Regions from separate parts of the Stenotrophomonas sp. YJH_SMC_80 genome, predicted to be linked through region 2. Evidence: riboswitches for the same ligand, from Rfam matches in the RefSeq annotation. Region 2 holds a riboswitch; the other holds the start of a gene.
What was found. A riboswitch is a leader RNA that binds a small molecule or an ion and turns the genes downstream of it on or off. The one in region 2 is predicted to bind glycine.

Region 1: linked by a shared signal. The riboswitch ahead of gcvP (aminomethyl-transferring glycine dehydrogenase) and the one ahead of AC5P99_RS19555 (trimeric intracellular cation channel family protein) in region 2 are both predicted to bind glycine.

Annotation. Positions count from the first base shown of each region.
Region 1 is NZ_JCAFVP010000001.1:503,506-506,883, reverse strand. It holds gene AC5P99_RS02175 (siderophore-interacting protein) at 1-81, opposite strand, end outside; gene AC5P99_RS02170 (multidrug effflux MFS transporter) at 222-1,448, opposite strand; glycine riboswitch at 1,746-1,848, shown strand; gene gcvP (aminomethyl-transferring glycine dehydrogenase) at 1,911-3,378, shown strand, end outside.
Region 2 is NZ_JCAFVP010000018.1:37,892-41,269, forward strand. It holds gene AC5P99_RS19535 (NAD(P)/FAD-dependent oxidoreductase) at 1-25, shown strand, start outside; gene AC5P99_RS19540 (hypothetical protein) at 114-569, opposite strand; gene AC5P99_RS19545 (nuclear transport factor 2 family protein) at 575-1,006, opposite strand; gene AC5P99_RS19550 (GIY-YIG nuclease family protein) at 1,078-1,353, opposite strand; glycine riboswitch at 1,394-1,483, shown strand; glycine riboswitch at 1,497-1,602, shown strand; gene AC5P99_RS19555 (trimeric intracellular cation channel family protein) at 1,685-2,302, shown strand; gene AC5P99_RS19560 (3-deoxy-7-phosphoheptulonate synthase) at 2,471-3,378, opposite strand, start outside.

The sequences.
Region 1 (3,378 bases), on a different contig from region 2:
CATGCGGTCCAGGGAAGGGGAAAGAACGCGGCGCTCCTTCAGCGCCACCTCGAACAGGCGGTAGGTCTGCTGCGCAGCCATGGGGAACCTCATGCAACGACATCGGATTGGCTGGCTGTCGTGCATCCACGCACCGGCTGGCTGGAGTGCCCAGCCTAGTCCGGTCGTTCCTCTTCGCAAGCGTTGCGGGCAAAGCGGCCGGCCCTACCCCTGCGCGCTGCTCAATGGCCCGTGCAGGCCGCCTGTGCCGCGCGTTCACGCTGGTGTTCCCAGTACCAGAACACGAAGCCGGCGGCGAAGAACGCGGCCTGCCCCAGTGCCAGGTGCAGCGGGCTGGCGCTGAGCAGCGGCGACACCACGCCGGCCACCACCGTGCTGATCATCAGCTGCACGAAGGCCTGCAGCGACGAGGCCAGGCCGCGCTGATGCGGGTACATGTCCAGCACCGCCAGCGCCAGGATCGGGAAGATCAATGCCATGCCCATGCCGCCCAGGAAGATCGGCAGCACCGCCCACGGCAGCACGAACTGCGGCGACAGCGCCACGTAGCCGACATTCAGCAGCACCGACAGCGCACACAGGCCGAAACCAATGGACACCTGGCGGGTGGGCGTGGTGTGCCCGGCCATGCGCCCGGACAGGAACGAGCCGGTGGTCATGCCGCCGATGGTGGGGATGAACAGCCAGGCAAAACCACCCTCGCCCAGATGCAGGTGCTGCATCACGAACACCGGCGCCGAGGAGATGTACAGGAAAATGCCGCCGAAACCGATGCTGCCGGCCAGCGCCAGGCGCAGGAACCGCGGGTTGAAACCGATGCGCACGTAATCACGCAGCAGCACGCGCGGTGACAACGGCACCCGTGCCTCCACCGGATGGGTTTCCGGCAGGTAGCGTGCGGTGGCCGCCAGCAGGAGCAGCGCAAACATCACCAGGAACCAGAAAATCAGTGGCCAGCCGGCGCCACTGAGCAGGATCCAGCCGCCAATGATCGGTGCGATGGCCGGAGCGATGCCGAACAGCATCGATACCTGGCTCATCAGGCGCTGCGCGTCGTGTCCGTGGTACAGGTCGCGGATCACCGCGCGGCCGACGATCATGCCGACGCCCGCTGACAGGCCCTGCAGCGCGCGGAACGCCAGCAGCGTGGTCAGGTCGGTGGACAGCGCACAGCCGACCGAAGCGCCGACGAACACCACCAGGCCACCGAGGATCACCCGCTTGCGGCCCCAGGCATCGGACAACGGGCCGTGCGCCAGGCTCATCAGGCCGTAGAACAGCAGGTACACACTGATGGTCTGCTGCACCGCCACTTCGTCCACCGCCAGGCGCTGGGCCAGCTGCGGGAACGCGGGGAAGATGGTGTCGATCGAAAACGGACCGAACATGGCCAGGCCGGCGAGCAGCAGGGCCATGCGGCGGGTGGAGGGAGCAACAGCGGCGGTCATGGAAGGCGTCCGGCAGGGCCATGCGCGGCACGCACGGCGGGCGCCGGTCCCCTGCAGCAGGGACGGCGCCAGATGAATTCGGGTATCCGCCCATCATAGGTGGGGATTGCGCCTGATGCCATGCAGCAGTGCACAAAACGCACGGACGGGCCATCGGCCATTCAGGCGCGGCCGCCAGGTCCGAAGGCGGCCGCCGCGCCCGCAACGGGCTATAATCGGGGGGCAACACGGTGGGAGAAGCGGAACACCGCTGCCGAAGGCGCAACGCCCGTAATCGCTCAGGCCCGATACCACCCGTAACACAACTCTGGAGAGACCGGTTCGATCCGGCGCCGAAGGGGCACGAAGCTGCGGTCCGCCGCGCTTTTAAACTCTCAGGCAAAAGGACAGAGGGGCGCCCCGCAGACCGCCGACCGGCGGCTTGTGCCCGTGCGTGTGCCCTTTCCTGACGGATCCTTCGCCATGTCCCAGAACACCCCTTCCCTGCGTGAGCTCGAGCACCACAACGCGTTCGTCGAGCGCCACATCGGCCCCAACGACGCCGAGATCGCGCAGATGCTCGACGTCGTCGGCCACGCGTCGCTGGATGCGATGACCGACGCCATCGTGCCGGCCAAGATCAAGTCGCCGGCACCGCTGGCACTGCCGGAGTCGATGACCGAAGTGCAGGCACTGGCGAAGATCCGTGCGATCGCCGACAAGAACACCGTGCTGCGCAGCTTCATCGGCCAGGGTTACTACGGTACCCACACGCCGAACGTGATCCTGCGCAACATCCTGGAAAACCCGGCGTGGTACACCGCCTATACCCCGTACCAGGCGGAAATCTCGCAGGGCCGCATGGAAGCGCTGATCAACTTCCAGACCCTGTGCGCCGACCTGACCGGCATGGAAATCGCCAACGCCTCGCTGCTGGACGAAGCCACCGCCGCCGCCGAAGCGATGACTCTGGCCAAGCGTTCGGCCAAATCGAAGTCGGACACCTTCTTCGTGCACGACGCCGTGCACCCACAGACCCTGGAACTGCTGCGTACCCGCGCCGAGCCCATGGGCATCGTGCTGCGCGTCGGCACCCCGGCCGAAGCACTGGAAGCAGAAGCGTTCGGCCTGCTGCTGCAGTATCCGGACACCTTCGGCCAGGTCGGCGACTACAAGGCGCTGGTCGATGCCGTGCACGCACGCGGCGGCCTGGTGGCCGTGGCCACCGACCTGCTGGCCCTGACCCTGCTGGCTGCCCCGGGCGAATGGGGCGCGGACATCGTGGTCGGCAACAGCCAGCGTTTCGGCGTGCCGTTCGGCTTCGGTGGCCCGCACGCCGCCTTCATGGCCTGCCGTGACGCCTACAAGCGCTCGATGCCGGGCCGCCTGATCGGCGTTTCGATCGATGCCCAGGGCAACCCGGCCTACCGCCTGACCCTGCAGACCCGCGAACAGCACATCCGCCGCGAGAAGGCCACCTCCAACATCTGTACCGCGCAGGTGCTGCTGGCGGTGATGGCCTCGATGTACGCCGTTTACCACGGCCCGGAAGGCCTGACCCGCATTGCCCGCCGCACGCACCGCCTGGCCTCGATCCTGGCCGCAGCGCTGCGCAATGCCGGCGTGCAGGTCGGTGGCGACTTCTTCGACACCCTGCACGTCACCGGCGTGCATGCCGATGAAATCCATGCCAAGGCACGCGCCGCCGGTTACAACCTGCGCGCGATCGACAGCGACTCGGTCGGCATCAGTCTGGACGAGACCACCACCCGCGCCGACATCGTCGCCGTGGCTGCGGTGTTCGGTGCCTCGCTGGACGTCGACGCGCTGGACGCCAGCACCGCCGACGCGCTGCCGGCCGGCCTGCTGCGCCAGTCCGCGTTCCTGACCCACCCGGTGTTCAACACCCACCACAGCGAGCACGAACTGCTGCGCTACCTGCGTTCGCTGG
Region 2 (3,378 bases):
GGAAGACCGGCGACCCCGACGGTAGTGCCGGCCGCTGGCCGGCTGCCGCGCGGTCCGTCCCCTCTCCGCAGGAAAGGGCTCTGACTCCAACATCATCCATGCATGGCGTGGATCTACCGCTTCATCGGGCCGCCGGGCACCCGCCGTTTCGACCATGCGCGGCAGAAGTCCTCCTTCCTTGCGGTGTCGGCAATCTGCGCGGCACTCCAGTTGCGGGTAATCCAGATCGTCAGTGCCGTGCTGCTCAGATGCCAGCGCAGCATGTCGTGCCGTGGCTGCCGCCAAAGATGGCGGCGGGCAATCCAGAACGCCTCCCGTTCCACCTCTGGCACCTTCTTCTTCATCGCGTCGTCGTCGAAGAACTGCGCGGCGAAACTCCAGGGATTCATCGGCTGAAATCCTGTTCGCGGTTCACTGCTGCACGCAGCCACACCACTGGGCGCGCGGTCCGCCGGCTGCGGCCGGCCTTCCACCAGCGCCAGCCCGAACAGGTACAGCAGGCCAGGCAGCATTGCGATGCCGGCGGCCAGTACGACGACGGAGACCCATGCCTTACCGGCGGCACGCATCGCGCTCACTTCGCCTTCGGTTTCGGGTACCACAACGCGTTGACGATGACCCAGCGCTGGTCGAAGCGCCCCATGTGGAAGTAATCGACGAACCACGGCGTTTCCAATCGCACCGAGGCGGCATTGCCGGTCACGTCCAGCACCGTGCAGCGGCGGTCCCATTGATCCTTCGGGGTTTTCAGCGCGCCCTGCTTCGTCAGCGCGACCAGTTCTTCCTTCGACATGCGGCGCAGGCCCAGCCGCTCGTCGGGCGTATCGCCGAGGACCGCGCGCTTGGCCAGGTCCGGGTGCAGCGAACGGGCCACGCGCTGCGGGTCGGCTTCCAGCTGACCGTCCACGTAGTCATGGCAGGTGGCTTCGATGGCCGCGAGGGTGGCCGGGTCGACAGCCGGACTGGTTGACGCGGAGAGAGCGAACAACAGGGCGACGGTGGACATCCGGGTCTCCAGCGCTGAGGGCTGGGCGATCATCGCATGGCGGCACAGAGGCATCCATGTATGCCATGGATCTACAGGGACCGAGCATCCACCGCCTGCAGCCAGGCCAGCTTGCGTTCGCGCGGCTGCTGCTTGAGCTGCCATTCGGCGCGGGAGGCGGCGGCCCGGTCCGGGTACTCGCGCACGGCCAGCACCCGCAGCGGCGGCCGGGCCCGGGTGTAGCGCGCGCCCTTGCCAGCCTGGTGGGCGGCGAAACGCGCGTCCACGTCGGTGCTGATGCCGGCGTAATAGCTGCCATCGCGACATTCGAGCAGGTACAGGAACCACGGGCGGAGGGACGGGGCCATGCCCGGATTATGCCGTGCTGCACTGCAGCGGATATACTGGCGCCCGAATGCAGGAGAGAGGCGCCGCGCTGGCGCCCGCCGAAGGCGCAGGCTCCCATGATCGCTCAGGCCGGTGGGCTGGAATCCCACCAACCATGCATTCGACTCGCCGAGCTGGAGAGAGGTCACCGGGCATGCCCGGGACGATCCGCCGAAGGGGCACGCGGCCCATGCCGCTGAACTCTCAGGCAAAAGGACAGCGGGAGCGGCACCGGTCATCGTCATTCCGTCATTGCGCAGGCAATGGCGGCGTCCGCGCATGGCCGGCCCCACCGCGCCCGGAGCCTGCCCCATGCTGCTGTCCATCATCTACCTGATCGCCATTTCCGCCGAAGCCATGACCGGCGCGCTGTCCGCCGGCCGCCGCCGCATGGACCTGTTCGGCGTGGTCATGATCGCCTGCGTCACCGCACTCGGCGGTGGTTCACTGCGCGACATCCTGCTCGGCCACTACCCGCTGGGCTGGGTGAAGCATCCCGAGTACCTGGGCTTCACCGTGTGCGCGGCGCTGATCGCCACCTGGGTGGCGCGCTGGATGCACCACTTCCGCCGCACCTTCCTGGTGCTCGATGGCCTGGGCCTGATCGCCTTCACCCTGATCGGCTGCTCGATTGCGCGCGAAGCCGGCCATGCGATGCCGATCGTGCTGATCGCCGGCATGCTGACCGGCGCGTTCGGCGGCGTGCTGCGCGACATCCTCTGCAACGAGGTGCCGCTGATCTTCCAGAAGGAGCTGTACGCGATCATCGCGCTGCTGACCGGCGCGGCCTACCTGTTGCTGCTGCACTGGGGCGTGGCCGACGCCACCGCGATCCTGTGCTGCCTCGGCGGCGGCTTCGCGCTGCGCCTGCTGGCGATCCACTACCGCTGGGAAATGCCGAAGTTCGTGTACCACGACGAAGTGCATTGAGGTTCGCGCGGCGGAATCCGCACCACCCCGGCGATGTACCTGGCGCTGTCGCTCATGCGCAGCGCCAGGCGCATCGCCGGTGCAGATGGGCCGGTCTCCAACTCCGACCGGCCCTGATCGCGGCCGCACCCCCGCAGGCACTGGCCGCCATCCACACACGTGCCGCACTCAAGCGGCTTCGGACACCTTCACGTCGCGACGGGCGCGCACGGCCGCGGCCAGTCGCTCCAGCACCGTCACGGTGGTGTCCCAGTCGATGCAGCCATCGGTGATGCTCTGCCCGTAGACCAGCGGTTGGCCTTCCACCAGTTCCTGGCGACCACCGACCAGATGGCTCTCGATCATCACACCGACGATGCGCTGTTCACCGTCTTCCAACTGAACGGCGATGTCCTCGATCACCTTCGGCTGGTTGTCCGGGTTCTTCAGGCTGTTGGCATGGCTGGCGTCGATCATCAGACGAGTCGGCAGCTTGGCCTTGGCCAGCGCCTGGCAGGCCTCGGCGACACTGCCTGCATCGTAGTTCGGCTGCTTGCCGCCGCGCAGGATCACATGGCAGTCCGGGTTGCCAGTGGTCGACACGATGGCGGTGCCGCCCTGCTTGGTGACCGACAGGAAGTGATGCGGATTGGAGGCCGCACCCACCGCGTCGGCGGCGATCTTCACGTTGCCATCGGTGCCGTTCTTGAAGCCGACCGGGCACGACAGCCCCGAGGCCAGTTCGCGGTGCACCTGGCTTTCGGTGGTGCGCGCACCAATGGCGCCCCAGGCCACCAGATCGGCGATGTATTGCGGCGAGATCACGTCGAGGAACTCGACGCCGGCCGGCAGGCCGAGCTTGTTGATGTCGCGCAGCAGGCCACGGGCGATGCGCAGGCCCTTGTCGATCCTGAAGCTGCCGTCCAGGTCCGGATCGTTGATCAGGCCCTTCCAGCCCACCGTGGTGCGCGGCTTCTCGAAGTACACGCGCATCACGATTTCAAGTTCCCCGGCCAGCGCGTCACGCAGCGGCTTCAGGCGCTGGGCGTACTCGATGGCGGCCTTCGGGTCGTGGATCGAGCATGGGCCAACCACCA